4 regions of the Achromobacter sp. 1011791174 genome follow, and region 4 is predicted to be linked to each of the others. Evidence: predicted binding sites of a transcription regulator. Region 4 holds the regulator's gene; each other region holds the start of a gene.
The links. The regulator NrdR, encoded in region 4, represses ribonucleotide reductase genes. The targets are predictions, from matches to a motif close to CACNANATNTNGTG.

Region 1 (4,583 bases), on a different contig from region 4:
CTGCACGGGCTGCGCCGGCAATACAGCATCCTGCTGGTGGAGCACGACATGCAGGCGGTGTTCGCCCTGTCCGACCGCGTCACCGTGCTGGTGTACGGCCGCGTCCTGGCCTGCGGCAGCGCGGACGAGATCCGCAACGATCCCCAGGTGCGCGAATGCTATCTGGGCAGCGAACGCCGGCGCGCGGACCGCCGCCCGCAGGGAGTCGCGGCATGAGCGCGCTGCTGTCGCTGCGCGGCGTCACCGCGCACTATGGCGCCAGCCAGGCGCTGTTCGGGATCGACCTGGAGATCGGGGCCGGCGAATTCGTCTCGCTGCTGGGCCGCAACGGCATGGGCAAGTCCACCACGGTCAAGGCCATCATGGGCCTGAACCGCGCCAGCCGGGGCGAGATCCGCTTCGACGGGCGCGACATCGGCGCGCTGCCGGCCTACCAGGTGGCGCAGTGCGGCATCGGCCTGGTGCCCGAGGGCCGGCACATTTTCCCCAATCTGTCGGTGCGCGAGAACCTGGTCGCCACCGCGCACAACCGCCAGCGGCTGGCGCAGCCCTGGACGCTGGAGCGCGTCTACGCGCTGTTCCCCCGGCTGGCTGAACGCGCCCGCCACCTGGGCAGCCACCTGTCCGGCGGCGAGCAGCAGATGCTGGCCATCGGCCGCGCGCTGCTGACCAATCCGCGCCTGCTGATCCTGGACGAGGCCACCGAGGGCCTGGCGCCGGTGGTGCGCGAGGAAATCTGGCGGGCGCTGGACGGCCTGAAGCGCACGGGGCTGGCGGTGCTGTGCATCGACAAGAACCTCGAACCGCTGCTGGCGGCGGCCGACCGCCACGCCATCATCGAGACGGGCCGGGTGGCCTGGAGCGGCGATTCCCAGGCCTTCATCGACGACGAGGCGCGCCTGCTGCGCTATCTTTCGGTATAGTTCGCGGCCCGAGGGTACGCGTTTCCGGCCCGATCCGCCCATATATCCCTACGAAACCGTAGGTCTTGATAAAGCACAATATCTAGTCAACCCAAACCAGTGATACACTACCTATAGTGTTGTCACTCCAGCCGCCTCGATAGCCCCGCCGCCATCCGGCACGGGCTTCCGAGCGACGGCACATGCCCCGCCAGCCCTGGCGGTCGGCCCCAATCTCGAACCCGAACATTCCGATCACTCGGAAGGACGTCGCTCGTCCTTTCCCAGCCGCAGGAGCTATGCAGTCCGCCATGGAAAAACAAGCAGCAATGATGGTCACCAAGCGTGATGGGCGTATGGAGCCCATCGATCTGGACAAGATCCACCGCGTCATCGACTGGGCCGCCAACGGCCTGGAGAACGTCTCGGTGTCGCAGGTGGAAATGCGTTCGCATATCCAGTTCTACGACGGCATCCGCACCGACGCCATCCACGAGACCATCATCAAGTCCGCCGCGGACCTGATTTCCGAGGAAACGCCCAACTACCAGTACCTGGCCGCGCGCCTGGCGATCTTCCACCTGCGCAAGATCGCCTACGGCCAGTTCGAGCCGCCGCACCTGTACGACCACGTGCGCAACCTGACCGAACAGGGCAAGTACGACGCGCACCTGCTGGCCGACTACAGCCGCGAGGAATTCGACGAGCTGAACGGCTACATCAACCACTGGCGCGACATGAACTTCGCCTACGCCGCGGTCAAGCAGATGGAGGGCAAGTACCTGATCCAGAACCGCGTCACCAAGCGCATCTACGAAAGCCCGCAGTTCCTGTACCTGCTGGTGGCGATGTGCCTGTTCGCGAAGTACCCCGCGCAGACGCGCCTGGGCTACGTCAAGCGTTTCTACGACGCGGTGTCGCGCTTCAAGATCTCGCTGCCCACGCCCATCATGGCGGGCGTGCGCACGCCGATGCGCCAGTTCAGCTCCTGCGTGCTGATCGAATGCGACGACGATCTGGACAGCGTCAACGCCACCACCAGCGCCATCGTCAAGTACGTGTCGCAGCGCGCCGGCATCGGCATCAACGGCGGCCGCATCCGCGCCCTGGGCAGCGAGATCCGTGGCGGCGAAGCGCTGCACACCGGCTGCCTGCCCTTCTTCAAGATGTTCCAGGCGGCGGTCAAGTCGTGCTCGCAAGGCGGCGTGCGCGGCGGCGCGGCCACCCTGTTCTACCCGCTGTGGCACCTGGAAGTCGAATCGCTGCTGGTGCTCAAGAACAACCGCGGCGTCGAGGAAAACCGCATCCGTCACCTGGACTACGGCGTGCAGGTCAACCGCCTGCTGTACCAGCGCCTGATCAAGTCGCAGGACATCACGCTGTTCTCGCCGCACGACACCCCGGGCCTGTACGAAGCCTTCTTCGCCGACCAGGACGAGTTCGAGCGCCTGTACCTGCAATACGAGCAGGATCCCGCCATCCGCAAGCGCAGCCTGCCGGCCGTGGAACTGTTCTCGCTGATGATGCAGGAGCGCGCCAGCACCGGCCGCATCTACATCCAGAACGTCGACCACTGCAACACGCACAGCCCGTTCGATCCCCAGGTCGCGCCGGTGCGCCAGTCGAACCTGTGCATGGAAATCGCGCTGCCGACCAAGGCGCTGAGCGATGTCAACGGCCCGGACGGCGAAATCGCGCTGTGCACGCTGTCGGCCTTCAACCTGGGCGCGCTGGAAACGCTGGACGAACTGGAAGGCCTGGCCGACCTGGCCGTGCGCGCGCTCGACGCGCTGCTCGACTACCCGGGCTACCCGATCCCGGCGGCGCGCGCCGCCACCATGAAGCGCCGCCCGCTGGGCGTGGGCGTGATCAACTACGCCTACTACCTGGCCAAGCACGGCACGCGTTATTCCGAACCGGCCGCGCTGGGCCTGACGCACCGCACCTTCGAAGCCATCCAGTACTACCTGCTGAAGGCCTCGTCGCAGCTGGCGCGCGAGTTCGGCCCCTGCTCGGGTTTCAACGAAACCACCTACAGCGCCGGCGTGCTGCCGATCGACAGCTACAAGAAGGACGTGGACGGCATCTGCGCCGAACCGCTGCGCCTGGACTGGGAAGCGCTGCGCGCCGACATCCGCGAGCACGGCCTGCGCAACTCCACGCTGACGGCGCTGATGCCCTCGGAAACGTCCAGCCAGATCGCCAACGCCACCAACGGCATCGAACCGCCGCGCGGCCTGGTGTCGGTCAAGCAGTCCAAGGACGGCATCCTGCGCCAGGTGGTGCCGGAATTCGAGCGCCTAAAGGACAAGTACGAACTGCTGTGGCAGATGTCCGGCAATGAGTCCTACCTGAAGCTGGTCGGCATCATGCAGAAGTTCGTCGACCAGTCGATCTCGGCCAACACCAACTACGACCCGCAGCGCTACGAAGGCGGCCGCGTGCCGATGAAGCAGCTGCTCAAGGACCTGCTGCTGGCCTACAAGTACGGCCTGAAGACCCTGTACTACCACAACACCCGCGACGGCGCCGACGATGCGCACGGCGAAGTGCAGGACGACGGCTGCGCCGGCGGCGCCTGCAAGATCTGACGAAAACATCCGCATCATGGCTTACAGCATTTTTTCCCAGACCAGCAACAACCCGTTGACCGAACCGATGTTCTTCGGCCAGCCGGTCAACGTCGCGCGCTACGACCAGCAGAAATACGCGATCTTCGAGAAGCTGATCGAGAAGCAGCTGTCGTTCTTCTGGCGGCCCGAAGAGGTCGACATCTCGCAGGACCGCCTGGACTACCAGGGCCTGCCCGAGCATGAGAAGCACATCTTCATCAGCAACCTGAAGTACCAGACGCTGCTGGATTCGATCCAGGGCCGCAGCCCCAACGTCGCCTTCCTGCCGCTGGTGTCGCTGCCCGAGCTGGAGACCTGGATCGAGACCTGGGCGTTCTCGGAGACGATCCACTCGCGCTCGTACACGCACATCATCCGCAACATCGTCCCCGATCCCTCGGTGATCTTCGACGACATCGTCAGCAACGAGAACATCCGGCTGCGCGCGGCCGACATCGCCTCGTACTACGACGACCTGATCGGCCCGTCCATGCTGTACGCGCAGCTGGGCGTGGGCGAGCACGTCATCAACGGCAAGACGCATCGCATCTCGGAATACGAGCTGAAGAAGAAGACGTATCTGTGCCTGATGAGCGTGAACATCCTGGAAGCCATCCGCTTCTACGTCAGCTTCGCCTGCTCGTTCGCCTTCGCGGAACGCAAGCTGATGGAAGGCAACGCCAAGATCATCCGCCTGATCGCCCGCGACGAGGCGCTGCACCTGACCGGCACGCAGCACCTGCTGAACATCATGCGCTCGGGCCAGGACGACCCGGACTTCGCCAAGATCGCGCGCGAGACCGAGCAGGAATGCTTCGAGATGTTCAAGCGCGCCGCCACCCAGGAAAAGCTCTGGGCCGAGTACCTGTTCCGCGACGGCTCCATGATCGGCCTGAACAAGGACATCCTGAGCCAGTACGTCGAGTACATCACCAACCTGCGCATGACGGCCGTGGGCCTGGCGCCGGCCTTCGCCCAGGTCAAGCACAACCCGATCCCGTGGATCAACACCTGGCTGTCCTCGGACACCGTGCAGGTCGCGCCGCAGGAAGTGGAACTGAGCTCCTAC
Region 2 (4,583 bases), on a different contig from region 4:
GCGCGCCAGCGCCAGCAGACGGGTCTCGTCGAGCCAATCCGGATGCCAGGTGATGCGGCATTCGAAATCCGCGCCGGACGCCAGCAGCAAGGTCAGGCAGGCTTGCGCCGGCCGCTGCGATTCGCGCCGGCCGGTGATGTCGTCATAGCCCTGGGCGTCGGCCTTGATGTCCAGGCCAACCCAGTCCAGGTGGCGCAGCGCGTCGGCCAGCCGCAGCGGATAGATGCCGGCCGTATGCAGGCCGATGCGAAAGCCCATGCGTCGCGCGTCGCGGATCATGGCTGGCAGGCGCGGTTCGCTCAGGGGTTCGCCGCCGGAGAACACCACCGCGTCCAGCAGGCCCTGGCGGGTGGCCAGGAAGGCGCGCACCTCGCGCCAGTCGTAGCGCGCGGCGCGGGTCTGCAGTTCCGGGTTGTGGCAGTAGTGGCAGCGCCAGGGGCAGCCGGCGATGAAGACCACGGCGGCCAGCGTGCCAGGCCAGTCCACGGTGGAGAAAGGGGTCAGCCCGCCGACGGCGGGCGAGTGGCGCGGCAGCGCCTGCGCGGCGGGCAGGGGCGGCGTGGCGTGGGCGCGCGCGGTGTGCAGGCGCGAACCGGCCCGGGGGCCGGCCGCCGCCTCAGGCGCGGGGTTCGACGAAGAAGCGGCGCTCATTGAACTCGCCTTGTTTGCCGGTGTTGAACGAAGAGACGGGGCGGTGATAGCCCATGACGCGGGTCCAGACTTCGCAGCGCACGCGCTGGCTGTCGTCCAGGACCGGCGCGGTGGCGGCCTGGGGCGTGGATGGTTCGGTCATCAGGGTTTGCATGGTGGGGTTTCCTTCTGGGTGGGACGTCGGGCGGGCTGCCCGGCGCGGGTGAGCATTGCGCTAGGCCGGGACGCGGCAGGCCGATTGCCGGGCCAGCAGTTCGGCGTCGCACTTGGGGCAGAACTCGTGGCGCCCGGCCAGGTAGCCGTGCGTGGGGCAGATCGAGAAGGTCGGCGTGACCGTGATGTAGGGCAGCCGGAAATTCGCCAGCGCGCGCCGCACCAGCGTCTTGCAGGCTTCGGCCGAGGACACGGCTTCGTTCATGTACAGGTGCAGCACGGTGCCGCCGGTGTACTTGCCTTGCAGCGCCTCCTGCTGCGCCAGCGCCTGGAACGGGTCGTCGGTATGGCCCACCGGCAGCTGGCTGGAGTTGGTGTAGTAAGGCTGGGCCTCGGTGCCGGCCTGTAGGATACCGGGATAGCGCTTGCGGTCCTCGCGGGCGAAGCGGTAGGTGGTGCCCTCGGCCGGCGTGGCTTCCAGGTTGTAGAGGTGGCCGGTCTGTTCCTGGAATTCGGTCATGCGCGCGCGCACCCGGTCCAGCAGGCGCAGCGCCAGCGCGTGGCCGGCGGGCGTGGTCAGGTCGTCGGCGTCGCCGCTGAAGTTGCGGACCATCTCGTTGATGCCGTTCACGCCCAGCGTGCTGAAGTGGTTGCGCAGCGTGCCCAGGTAGCGCCGGGTATAGGGATACAGGCCCTGGTCGATGTAGCGCTGCACCACCTTGCGCTTGGTCTCCAGCACGTCGCGGCCCAGTTCCAGCAGGCGGTCCAGCCGCGCCATCAGGCCGGCCTCGTCGCCCCGGTGCAGATGGCCCAGGCGCGCGCAGTTCACCGTCACCACGCCGACCGAGCCGGTCTGTTCGGCCGAGCCGAACAGACCGTTGCCGCGCTTGAGCAGCTCGCGCAGGTCCAGCTGCAGGCGGCAGCACATGGAGCGCACCATGTGCGGCTCCAGGTCCGAGTTCAGGAAGTTCTGGAAATAGGGCAGGCCGTAGCGCGCCGTCATCTCGAACAGGCGCGTGGTGTTGGGATGGTCCCAGTCGAAATCGGGCGTGATGTTGTAGGTCGGGATGGGAAAGGTGAAGGCGCGTCCCTTGGCGTCGCCGGCCATCATCACCTCGATGTAGGCGCGGTTGATCATGTCCATCTCGGCCTGCAGGTCGCCGTAGGCGAAGGGCATTTCCTCGCCGCCGATGTAGGGGATCTGCTCGCGCAGGTCGGCCGGGCAGGTCCAGTCGAAGGTCAAGTTGGTGAAGGGCGTCTGCGTGCCCCAGCGGCTGGGCACGTTCAGGTTGTAGATCAGCTCCTGCATCGCCTGCTTGACGTCGGCGTAGGTCATGGCGTCGCGGCGGATGAAGGGCGCCATGTAGGTGTCGAAGGAGCTGAAGGCCTGCGCGCCGGCCCATTCGTTCTGCAGCGTGCCGAGGAAGTTGACGATCTGGCCGATGGCGGCCGACATGTGGCGCGGCGGCGTGGCCTCGACCTTGCCGGGGATGCCGTTGAAGCCCTCGGTCAGCAGCTGGCGCAGCGACCAGCCGGCGCAATAGCCGCTGAGCATGTCCAGGTCGTGGATGTGGATGTCGCCGTCGCGGTGGGCCTGGCCCGCCTCGGGCGTGAAGACATTGGACAGCCAGTAGTTGGCCGTGACCTTGCCGGCCACGTTCAGGATCAGGCCGCCCAGGCTGTAGCCCTGGTTGGCGTTGGCGTTGACGCGCCAGTCGCGCTGCTCCAGGTATTCCTCCATCGCGCTTTCCACGTCCACCAGCGTGTGGCGCAGCGAGCGCAGCCGCGCGTGCTGCTCGCGGTGCACGATGTAGGCGCGCGCCGTGCGCCAGTGGCCGGCGCGCACCAGCGCTTCCTCGACATGGTTCTGGATGGTCTCCACGCCGGGGCAGACATTGCCGTCGCGCGTCAGGGCCTCGGCCACCGTGGCGGCCAGCGCCCGGGCGGCATGCGGCTCCAGCTCTCCGGTGCTCCGGCCCGCCGCCGCGATGGCCTGGGCGATCTTGCCGGCGTCGAATCCGACGACCCGGCCGTCACGCTTGAGGATGTGTTCAATCTGCATGGGTGGCACCATATGTAGTGGAGTGCGAAAACTCTATCACCACATATGGTGTTGATTGCGTTGCGGCCGCGCCGGATTTGGCCGGCGCTTGATCGGGCGCAAACCCCACTGGCGGGGCGGGAAAAGACGCAATGCATCCCTTCAAGCGCCGTTCGGCGGCACCCTGAAGTGCTCGATGACGCGCTTTTCGGCGCGGCGCAGCAGGCGCATCAAGGCCGCGCCCAGACGGCGCAGCCCGGGCGCGGCGGAACGCGGCCGGGGCCGGGTCGTGTCCGGCGTCGGTTCGACGGCGGGGCGGGAGGACGGTGCGGATGTGTCGTGATTCATGGAGCAGCATGCTCGGAGATACACTGCCATCCGTAAAGTTGAATGAACTGACCTCAATCGTCAGGAAAGCTGATGCGTAACCTGAACCTGGATCAGATCCAGACCCTGATCGCGATCGCCGACCTGGGCACCTTCGCGGCGGCGTCGCAGGCGCTGCATCTGGCGCCGCCCACGATCAGCCTGCACATCAAGGAACTGGAGGCGCGCATGCAGGTTCCGCTGGTGCTGCGCGGCCGGCGTCAGGCCGGACTGACGGCGGCGGGCCGGGCGCTGGTCGAGGAAGGACGCAAGCTGCTGGCCGCCAGCGACGATCTCGTGGACATCGTGCGCCGCCGCGCCGCCGGCAGCGTGGGCGTGGTGAAGGTGGGCGTGTCGGCCGGCGTCGGCATCCGCCTGCTGCCGCTCGTGCTGGAGGCCTTGGGGCGGCGCGCGCCCGGCGTGGACGTGAAACTGGAAGCGGCGGGTTCGGCCGAGGCGATGTTGCGGCTGCAGGGCGGCACGCTGGACGTGGCCATCGTCGCCAGTCCGCAGCCCGCCACGGCCCGGGTGGCCGTGACGCCCTGGCGCGACGACGAAATGGTCGCGCTGTTGCCCGCCTCATGGGAAGCGCCCGAGGCGGTCACGCCCGAATGGCTGTCGACGCGGCGCTGGGCCTGCTTCGCGCCGGGCACGCAGATGCACGGCCTGATCGCGTCCTGGTTTGGCCAGGCCGGTTTCAATCCGAGGCCATTCCTGGCCCTGAGCTACCCGGGCGCGTTGAAGGGCCTGGCGGCGGCCAGCCAGAGCGCGGCCATCCTGCCGCTGGCCGAAGTGGAGGACGCGGGGCACGCGGACGTGCAATGGCGCGCGCTGTCGCCGCCGCTCAGGCGGCCGATGGCGCTGGCCTATCGCGCCGCGCCCGAGCCGGGCGCGGCGGCGGCCGCCGTGCTGGAGGCGCTGGCGGCGTTCTCCACCGCTTGAGGTCCGCCAGAAGGCGGCAGGGCAAATGGCCGCCTGTCTCAGTCCAGCGTGATGCCGGCGCGCTTGCCGACGGCGCCGAAGGTGGCGAGTTCGCTGGAAATCTGATCGCGGAAGGCAGGGCCAGGCATGAACACCGGCTCCATCGCCATGTCCTCGATGGACTTGCGCACCTGCGGGTCGCGCATGACTTCCTCGACCGCGCGGCCCAGCGTATCCAGCACCGGCGCGGGCGTCTTGGCCGGCGCCACCAGGCCGTACCATCCGACCATGGACACGCCGGGCAGGCCGGCCTCGGCGAAGGTCGGCACGTCCGGCAGCTGCGGCGAGCGATGCGCGCCGGTGACGGCCAGCGCGCGCACCTTGCCGGCCTTGGCGTGCGGCGCGGCGGACGCCACGGTGTCCACGCCCAGCGCGACCTCGCCGCCGATCA
Region 3 (4,583 bases), on a different contig from region 4:
TTCTGTCCCAGCTTCGTGTCCGTCATGGGCGGCAAGCCGAGGAAAAGCGCCGCGCCCAAGGCCGACCAGGAGCGGCTGCAGCAGCTCATCGCGCAACTGCCGGCGCCCGCGCCGGCCGCGCTGGACCGGCCGTACCGCCTGCTGGTGGCGGGCATGGGCGGCACCGGCGTCATCACCATCGGCGCGATCATTTCCATGGCCGCGCACCTGGAAGGCCTGTCGGCCGCCGTGCTCGACCTGACCGGCCTGGCGCAGAAAGGCGGCACCGTGGTCAGCCACATCCGGCTGGCGCCGGCCGGCGCCCAGCCCGGCCCCGTGCGGCTGGACTGGCAGCAGGCCGACGCCGCCATCCTGTGCGACCCGGTGGCCTCGGTGGCGCCGGACTCGCTGGGCGCGCTGCGCCACGGCCACACCCAGGTCACCGTGAACACCTATGTGGCTCCGGTGTCGGAGTTCACCCGCAATCCGGACGCGGCCATGCGCCCCGAGGCGCTGCTGGCCAAGATCCGCCACGCCGCCGGCGATGCGCATACCGCCGCGATCGACGCGCACGCGGCCGCGCTGGCCCTGTTCGGCGACAGCATCCTGTCGAACATGTTCATGCTGGGCTATGCCTGGCAGCGCGGCGGCGTGCCGCTGTCGCACGCCGCCATCAACCGCGCCATCGAGCTGAACGGCGTGGCCGTGGCCGCGAACCGGGCCGCCTTCGACAGCGGCCGCCTGGCGGCGCACCAGCCCGACGCGCTCTCGACCGCGCTGCGTCCGCGCGCCCAAGTCGTGCAACTGCATGTGCCGGAATCGTTCGAGCACGCCGTCGCGCGCCGCCTGGCCGACCTGACCGCCTACCAGGACGCCGACTACGCCCGTCAATATCAGGACGTGGTCGAGCGGGTCGCGGCGCGCGAACGCGAACTGGCGCCCGACGCCAAGCCGCGGCTGGCGCTGGCGGTGGCGCGCAGCCTGTTCAAGCTCATGGCCTACAAGGACGAGTATGAAGTGGCGCGGCTCTACACCGGCGACGCGTTCCGGGCCCAGCTCCAGGACCAGTTCGAAGGCGAATACAGCCTGCGCTTCCACATGGCGCCGCCGATCTTCGCGCGCAAGGATCCGCGCACCGGCGTGCCGCGCAAGATGACGCTGGGTCCGCGCACCATGACCGCGCTCAAGCTGCTGGCCCGCTTCAAGCGTGTGCGCGGCACCTGGCTCGACCCGTTCGGCCGGACCGCCGAACGCAAGATGGAACGCGCCCTGATCGCCGAGTACCGCCAGACCGTGGATCAGTTGCTCGACGGCTTGAACGCGGACAAGCTCGGACAGGCGGCCACCATCGCCGCCCTCGCGGAAACGGTACGCGGCTTCGGCCACGTGAAGGCCGCGAACGTCGAGAAGTACCGGACCGAGTTGGCGCGCTTGATGCAAAGCTATACGGCGCCTGCGCCTCGCGACATGCCCCTGCGCAAAACCGCGTAAACACTCGCTCTCACGAGTCCGATCCTGGGCGCGCCTTGCTGGGCGCGCCCAGTGCATTTCGTAACAATCTTTTGGAGGCATGGTCACATCTTCTTCTTGTAGCTGTCTTAGTCGATCACTAGAATTAGTGCGAAATGAGGGGTGCTACACTACATGTTGTGGTCGCCCAAGCGCTGATTCCCGTCGGCCACGCCATCCGGACGACACCGTCCCAGCGTCGCGATCCCCCTCAAAACAGAACCCATTCCGTATCCGGCGCGATGCCGTCGCGCCCTATCTACGCGCTTTCCACACAGGAGCTTCCATGCAGACTACGATCGCCTCTGTGACCCGGCCCACGGCCGTGCCGCCCTCCCAAACCGATGCTTCGACCGACGCCAACGGCGGTCAGTGGGGCAGCTACAACCTGATCCGCCGCAATGGCTCGGTGGTCGGTTTCGAGCCCAGCAAGATCGCCATCGCCATGACCAAGGCCTTCCTGGCCGTCAATGGCGGCCAGGGCGCGGCTTCGGCCCGCGTGCGCGAGCTGGTCGAATCGCTGACCAAGCAGGTCGTCAACGCGCTGGTGCGCAACCGTCCCGGCGGCGGCACCTTCCATATCGAAGACGTGCAGGACCAGGTCGAACTGGCGCTGATGCGCTCGGGCGAGCATGACGTGGCCCGCTCCTACGTGCTGTACCGCGAGAAGCGCACCCAGGAACGCGCGGCGGCCGCCGCGGCCGACGCGCAGCAGCAGGCCGCCACCCCCGCAGCCGGCCCGTCGCTGAACGTGACCGACAACGGCGTGCGCCGTCCGCTCGATATCGCCGGCCTGCGCGCCACCATCGAAGCCGCCGGCGTGGGCCTGACCGAGTTCATCGACACCGAAGCGATCCTGAAGGAAACCGTCAAGAATCTGTACGACGGCATCCCCGTGGACGAAGTGTTCAAGTCCGCCATCCTGTCCGCCCGCGCGCTGGTCGAGAAAGACCCGGCCTACAGCCAGGTCACCGCCCGCCTGCTGCTGCACACGATCCGCAAGGAAGTGCTGGGCCAGGAAGTCTCGCAGGCCGACATGAGCCAGCGCTACGCCGACTACTTCCCCACCTTCATCTCGCGCGGGATCGAAGGCGGCCTGCTGTCGCCCGACCTGTCCCAATACGACCTGGCCAAGCTGGGCCAGGCGCTGGACGCCAGCCGCGACCTGCAGTTCGGCTACCTCGGCCTGCAAACTCTGTACGACCGCTACTTCCTGCACATCCGCGGCACCCGCATCGAACTGCCGCAGGTCTTCTTCATGCGCGTGGCCATGGGCCTGGCGCTGAAAGAGACCAACCGCGAAGCGCGCGCCATCGAGTTCTACGAGATCCTGTCCTCGTTCGACTTCATGAGCTCCACGCCCACGCTGTTCAACTCGGGCACGCTGCACTCGCAGCTGTCGTCGTGCTACCTGACCACGGTATCAGACGACCTGGAAGGCATCTACGACGCCATCAAGGAAAACGCGCTGCTGGCCAAGTACGCCGGCGGCCTGGGCAACGACTGGACCCCGGTGCGCGCGCTGCGCAGCCACATCAAGGGCACCAACGGCGAAAGCCAGGGCGTGGTCCCGTTCCTGAAGGTGGTCAACGACACCGCCGTGGCGGTGAACCAGGGCGGCAAGCGCAAGGGCGCGGTCTGCACGTACCTGGAAACCTGGCACCTGGACATCGAGGAATTCCTCGAACTGCGCAAGAACACCGGCGACGAACGCCGCCGCACGCACGACATGAACACGGCGAACTGGATTCCCGACCTGTTCATGAAGCGCGTCATGGAAAACGGCGAATGGACCCTGTTCTCGCCCTCCGACTGCCCCGACCTGCACGACAAGTACGGCCATGAGTTCGAAAAAGCCTACCTGGGCTACGAAGCCCGCGTGGCCAGCGGCGACCTCAAGCTGTTCAAGAAGATGCCGGCGCTGACGCTGTGGCGCAAGATGCTGTCGATGCTGTTCGAAACCGGCCACCCCTGGATCACGTTCAAGGATCCGTGCAACATCCGTTCGCCGCAGCAGCACGTCGGCGTGGTCCACAGCTCGAACCTGTGCACCGAGATCACGCTGAACACCAACGACTCCGAAATCGCGGTGTGCAACCTGGGTTCGGTGAACCTGGTCGCGCACATGAAGCCGGCCGCCGGCGGCGGTTTCGAACTCGACCACGAGAAGATCAAGCGCACGGTCAGCATCGCCATGCGCATGCTCGACAACGTGATCGACATCAACTACTACGCGGTCGACAAGGCGCGCAATTCCAACCTGCGCCACCGTCCGGTGGGCATGGGCATCATGGGCTTCCAGGACTGCCTGCAAATGATGCGAGTGCCTTACGCCTCGCAAGCCGCCGTCGAATTCGCCGACACGTCGATGGAAGCGGTGTGCTATCACGCATACTGGGCCTCGAGCCTGCTGGCCGAGGAACGCGGCCGCTATCAATCGTATGAAGGCTCGCTGTGGTCGCGCGGCATCCTGCCGCAAGACACGTTGAAGATGCTGCGCGATGAACGCGGTGGTCATGTCGAGGTCGATGAATCGAGCACGCTCGATTGGGATACGTTGCGCGCGCGCATCAAACAACATGGCATGCGCAACTCCAATTGCATCGCAATTGCCCCAACCGCCACTATTTCCAATATCATTGGCGTATCTGCATGCATCGAACCCACTTTCCAGAACTTGTACGTCAAATCGAATCTCTCCGGCGAGTTCACGGTCGTAAACGATTACCTCGTGCGTGACCTGAAGAAACTCGGTCTCTGGGACGAAGTCATGGTCGCCGACCTCAAGTACTTCGACGGCAGCCTGTCCCGCATCGATCGCGTACCTTCCGAACTCCGCGAACTCTACGCCACCGCGTTCGAAGTCGAACCGAGCTGGCTGGTGGAATGCGCGTCGCGTCGCCAGAAGTGGATCGATCAGGCCCAGTCGCTGAACATCTACATGGCCGGCGCATCGGGCAAGAAACTCGACGACACCTACAAGCTGGCGTGGAAGCGTGGCCTGAAGACCACGTACTACCTGCGTACCCTGGGCGCGACCAGCGCCGAGAAATCCACGGGCCGCGGCGGCGAACTGAACGCCGTCAGCGCCGGCG
Region 4 (4,583 bases):
GATCTTCCCCACCGACGCCACCCTGACCTTCGCCATGCAGAGCCCGTCCGGCCGGCAATACACGCCCGCCGAGATCCGCGACCGCACCGAGCTGGTGCTGCAGGGCCGCTTCGCGCGGGTCTTGCGTGCCGCCGACGTGCTGGCGGCTTAGCATGTCGTCCCGCTGAAATACGCGAGCACACGCCATGATCCCGGTGTACTTCGTGCTGACGCGCGGCCTGGTGCTGCTGGACCTGGCCGGTCCGGCGGAAGCGTTCCGGGTGGCCGAAAGGCTGTGCCCCGGCACGTTCGCGCTGCATTTCTGCGGACCGGAGGCGGAGCTGGAATGCGGCCTGGCGGGGCTGCACCTGGCCCGCATCAAGCCGCTGCCGGCCAGATTGCCCGCCAACGCGCTGGTCATCGTTTCCGGCGTGGTCGGCACGCCGACGCGGCTGGACGATGCGCAGGCGCGCGCCATCATCGACTGGCTGACCGCGCGCCAACCGGCCGACGGCTTCACGCTGATGACGGTCTGCGCCGGCGCGCTGTTCGCGGCGGCCGCCGGCCTCACGCGCGGGCGCGAATGCACCACCCATCACGGCAGCCTGGCGCAGCTGGCGGCGCTGGATCCCAGCGCACGGATCCTCGACAACCGCATCTTCGTCGAGGACGGCGCGCTGGTCAGCAGCGCGGGCATCACGGCGGGCATCGATCTCGCGCTGCACATGGTGTCGCGCCACTGCGGCCCGCGCATCGCCTGCGAGGTCGCCCGTGAAATGCTGGTCTACCAGCGCCGCGCCGGCACGGATTCGGCCCTGTCGCCCTGGCTGGAACACCGCAGTCATCTGCATCCCGGCGTCCACAAGGTACAGGATGCGGTGGTGCGCAACCCGGCGGCGCCCTGGTCGGCGCAATCGCTGGCGCAGGAAGCCCATACCAGCGCGCGCCACCTGACCCGGCTGTTCCGCCTGCACGCGGGCTGCACGCCGATGGACTATCTTTATCAGATACGCGTCGCGCTGGCGCGCGACCTGCTGCGCGAAACCCGGCTGGACCTGGAGCGCGTGGCGGAGAAGGCGGGATTTGGCTCGGCCCAGCACATGCGGCGCGTGTGGCGTCGCTTCGAGCCGCGAACGCCCGGCATGGCGCGGCAGCAGCTGGCGGCCTGAAGCGGACCGTCGGCCTCGGGCGCCGACCTTGCCACGGCGCCCGAGCGGCGGCGTGACGACAACAGGCGGATCCGCTCAGTCCTTGCGCAGCTTGCCGGGCAGCAAGGGCCCCTGCATCTCGCGGATGGCTTCGACGAATTCGCCGATGTCCTCGAAACTCTTGTAGACCGAAGCAAAGCGCACGTAGGCCACCTTGTCGAGCTTGCGCAGCTCGTTCATGACCAGCTCGCCGATGTGCTCGGTGGGCACTTCGCGCTGCCCGCTGGCCCGCAACTGCTCTTCGATGCGGGAAACGGCGGCATCCACGTCGCCGGTACTGACGGGACGCTTGCGCAGCGCCAGGCTCAGGCTGGCGCGCAGCTTGGCCGGATCGTAGTCGCTGCGGCTGCCATTGCGCTTGACGACCGAGGGCAGCGCCAGCTCCACCCGTTCATAGGTAGTGAAGCGCTTGTCGCAGGACAGGCAACGGCGGCGGCGCCGGATGGCGTCGCCTTCTTCCGAGACGCGGCTGTCGACGACCTGCGTTTCGGGGTTGCCGCAAAATGGACACCGCATGTGTGATCCCTGAAGGCCGGATGGCAAGAATTAAGCATATTGTAACGATCCGTCCGGCGGAAATCGTCAATAGGGCTGAATTCGTCCCCGATATTTTTGCCAGCAACCGTGCGTCCGGCCAAAAACAAAGGGACGGCCCTTGCGGAACCGTCCCTTTTCATCCCCGCCGCCCGGTTTCCCGGGCGGACAGCGCAGGCGCTTACTTGCGGCCGTAGACCGGCAGGCGCGAGGTCAGTGCGTTGACCTTGGCGCGCACGGCGGCGATGTTGGCCTCGTCGCGCGGGTTGTCCAGCACGTCGGCGATCAGGTTGGCGGTCAGTTCGGCCTCGGCTTCGGTGAAGCCGCGGGTCGTCATGGCCGGCGTGCCCAGGCGGATGCCGCTGGTCACGAAGGGCTTTTCCGGATCATTCGGGATGGCGTTCTTGTTGACCGTGATGTGAGCCTGGCCCAGCACGGCTTCGGCTTCCTTGCCGGTGATGCCCTTGGCGCGCAGGTCAACCAGCATGACGTGGCTTTCGGTGCGGCCGGAAACGATGCGCAGGCCGCGCTTGACCAGCGTATCGGCCAGCACCTTGGCGTTCTTGACCACTTGCTGCGCGTAGTCCTTGAATTCCGGGGCCAGCGCTTCCTTGAAGGCCACGGCCTTGCCGGCGATGACATGCATCAGCGGGCCGCCCTGGATGCCGGGGAAGATCGCCGAGTTGATGATCTTCTCGTGTTCGGCCTTCATCATGATGACGCCGCCGCGCGGGCCGCGCAGCGACTTGTGCGTGGTCGAGGTGACGAAGTCTGCATGCGGAACCGGGTTGGGGTAGGCGCCGCCAGCGACCAGGCCCGCGTAGTGGGCGATGTCGACCATGAACAGCGCGCCGTTTTCACGGGCGATGCGGCCCATGCGCTCGAAGTCGATGTGCAGCGCGTAGGCCGAGGCGCCGGCCACGATCAGCTTGGGCTTGTGTTCCTTGGCCAGCTTTTCGACCTGGTCGTAGTTCAGGACTTCGTTTTCGTCCAGGCCATACGAGATGAAGTTGTACAGCTTGCCCGAGGCGTTGACCGACGCGCCGTGCGTCAGGTGGCCGCCTTCGGCCAGGCTCATGCCCAGCACGGTGTCGCCTGGCTTGAGCACGGCCATGTACACGCCCTGGTTGGCCTGCGAGCCCGAGTTGGGCTGCACATTGGCGGCTTCGGCGCCGAAGATCTGCTTCAGGCGATCGATGGCCAGCTGCTCGACCACGTCCACGTATTCGCAGCCGCCGTAGTAGCGCTTGCCGGGGTAGCCTTCGGCGTACTTGTTCGTGAGCTGCGTGCCCTGGGCTTCCATGACGGCGGGGCTGGCGTAGTTCTCGGACGCGATCAGCTCGATGTGCTGTTCCTGGCGCACGTCTTCCTTCTGGACGGCGGCCCAGACATCCGGGTCAGCCTTGGACAGGGTGAGGTTGCGGTCAAACATGACGGAGGGTTCCTGAGGCAGTAGAAGAGAAAAAACCGGGGAAAGGCTGGCCGGGGTAAACCCGGAGAATGGCGCTTAGTTTACCCCGTCGGGCGCGCGGAATTGCCCCCCATCTACCGGCAATCGGCGCAAAATGCCATGCACGGGCGCGAAAACCACGCGCGCCGTTCCGCCCCCTGAAACCGGCCTCAAGCCGCCTTGAGCAATTTTCATGCAAACCGCCACCCTCCTTACCTACTCGCTGGTCGCCGCCGTCAGCGTGGTCAGCCCCGGCCCCGCCACCATGCTCGCCATCCGCAATGGCGCGGCGGGCGGCGTGCGCGCCGTGCTGCCGTCGACGCTGGGGAACGTGACAGGGCTGTTCCTGCTGTCCGCCGCCGCCATGCTGGGACTGGGCGTGGTGCTGCAATCGTCGGCGCTGCTGTTCACGCTGGTGAAAGTCGCGGGCGCGGCCTATCTGCTCTACATCGGCCTGCGCCATCTGCTTGGCCGCTCGAATATCGCGCCGCCGCCCGAACAGGCCACGCAACAGGCGCCGCGCCGCGCCAGCCGTCTGTACCTTGAAGCGGCGCTGGTGGCGACGATGAATCCCAAGCCCATCCTGTTCTTCACCGCGCTGTTCCCGCAATTCCTGAACGCGAGCGAACCGCTGCTGCCGCAGTTCCTCATCCTGACGGGCATCTTCATGGGCATGTCGCTGGTCTCGCTGCTGGCCTATGGCGCGCTGGCCCATCGCGCGCGGCGGCTGCTGCGCCAGCCGCGCATCGTGACCTGGCTCAACCGGCTGGTGGGCTCGATCTTCGTGAGCTTCGGCGTGGCGCTGCTGCGCTTGAAACGCGCGGCGGGCTGATGCGCGCGGATGGACGCCGGCTCGGGCCTCCGCCCGACCGGCAGCCGCGGCCGCAATGGATCGCCCCAATTGAAAACGCCCTGCCGCCGGACGGATCCGACGACAGGGCGTGATCGGCCCGCGCGGGGCGTCAGGAGGCCGAGGTGGCCCCGATCTGCTTGGGCGCGAGGGCAGGGTTGAGCGTGTAGGTGCCGGTCAGCGAAGCCTGGGCCAGCACATGCTTCTGGATCGCGCGCAGCGCATCCTCGCCGGTGAAGGACCCTTGCAGGCCCAGCGTGGCCACGTCCAGCGCATACAACGTGAACACGTAGCGGTGGACCAGCGCGTCGTTCCAGGGCGGGCACGGGCCGTCATAGCCGAAATAGTCGCCGCTCATGTCGTGGTCGCTGGCGAACCAGGACGTGTAGGAGTTGACACCCTGGCGCGCGCCAAGCGGCGCCAACGGGCCGCCCTTGCCGCGCGGCGTGATGCCATTGGAAAAGGCGCCCTCGTCGATTTCGCGCAGGTCGGCGGGCAGGTCCACCAGCACCCAATGGAAGAAATCGACGCGCGGCAGGCTGGCGGGCACTTCGCGGCCCTC

Region 1: the regulator NrdR is predicted to act here: its motif matches at 1,029-1,042, upstream of nrdA (class 1a ribonucleoside-diphosphate reductase subunit alpha).
Region 2: the regulator NrdR is predicted to act here: its motif matches at 2,873-2,886, upstream of AC6LJ5_RS25240 (ribonucleoside triphosphate reductase).
Region 3: the regulator NrdR is predicted to act here: its motif matches at 1,618-1,631, upstream of AC6LJ5_RS17185 (ribonucleoside-diphosphate reductase subunit alpha).

The regions. Positions count from the first base shown of each region.
Region 1 covers NZ_JCBANH010000052.1:4,184-8,766, reverse strand. The annotation lists gene AC6LJ5_RS18075 (ABC transporter ATP-binding protein) at 1-216, shown strand, start outside; gene AC6LJ5_RS18070 (ABC transporter ATP-binding protein) at 213-923, shown strand; gene nrdA (class 1a ribonucleoside-diphosphate reductase subunit alpha) at 1,214-3,493, shown strand; gene nrdB (class Ia ribonucleoside-diphosphate reductase subunit beta) at 3,510-4,583, shown strand, end outside.
Region 2 covers NZ_JCBANH010000099.1:17,871-22,453, reverse strand. The annotation lists gene AC6LJ5_RS25250 (anaerobic ribonucleoside-triphosphate reductase activating protein) at 1-651, opposite strand, end outside; gene nrdD (anaerobic ribonucleoside-triphosphate reductase) at 617-805, opposite strand; gene AC6LJ5_RS25240 (ribonucleoside triphosphate reductase) at 866-2,866, opposite strand; gene AC6LJ5_RS25235 (hypothetical protein) at 3,008-3,193, opposite strand; gene AC6LJ5_RS25230 (LysR family transcriptional regulator) at 3,266-4,153, shown strand; gene AC6LJ5_RS25225 (Bug family tripartite tricarboxylate transporter substrate binding protein) at 4,192-4,583, opposite strand, start outside.
Region 3 covers NZ_JCBANH010000047.1:24,478-29,060, reverse strand. The annotation lists gene AC6LJ5_RS17190 (indolepyruvate ferredoxin oxidoreductase family protein) at 1-1,470, shown strand, start outside; gene AC6LJ5_RS17185 (ribonucleoside-diphosphate reductase subunit alpha) at 1,775-4,583, shown strand, end outside.
Region 4 covers NZ_JCBANH010000135.1:8,723-13,305, reverse strand. The annotation lists gene AC6LJ5_RS28410 (cysteine hydrolase family protein) at 1-151, shown strand, start outside; gene AC6LJ5_RS28405 (GlxA family transcriptional regulator) at 186-1,148, shown strand; gene nrdR (transcriptional regulator NrdR) at 1,224-1,703, opposite strand; gene glyA (serine hydroxymethyltransferase) at 1,903-3,153, opposite strand; gene AC6LJ5_RS28390 (LysE family translocator) at 3,365-4,003, shown strand; gene AC6LJ5_RS28385 (YbhB/YbcL family Raf kinase inhibitor-like protein) at 4,134-4,583, opposite strand, start outside.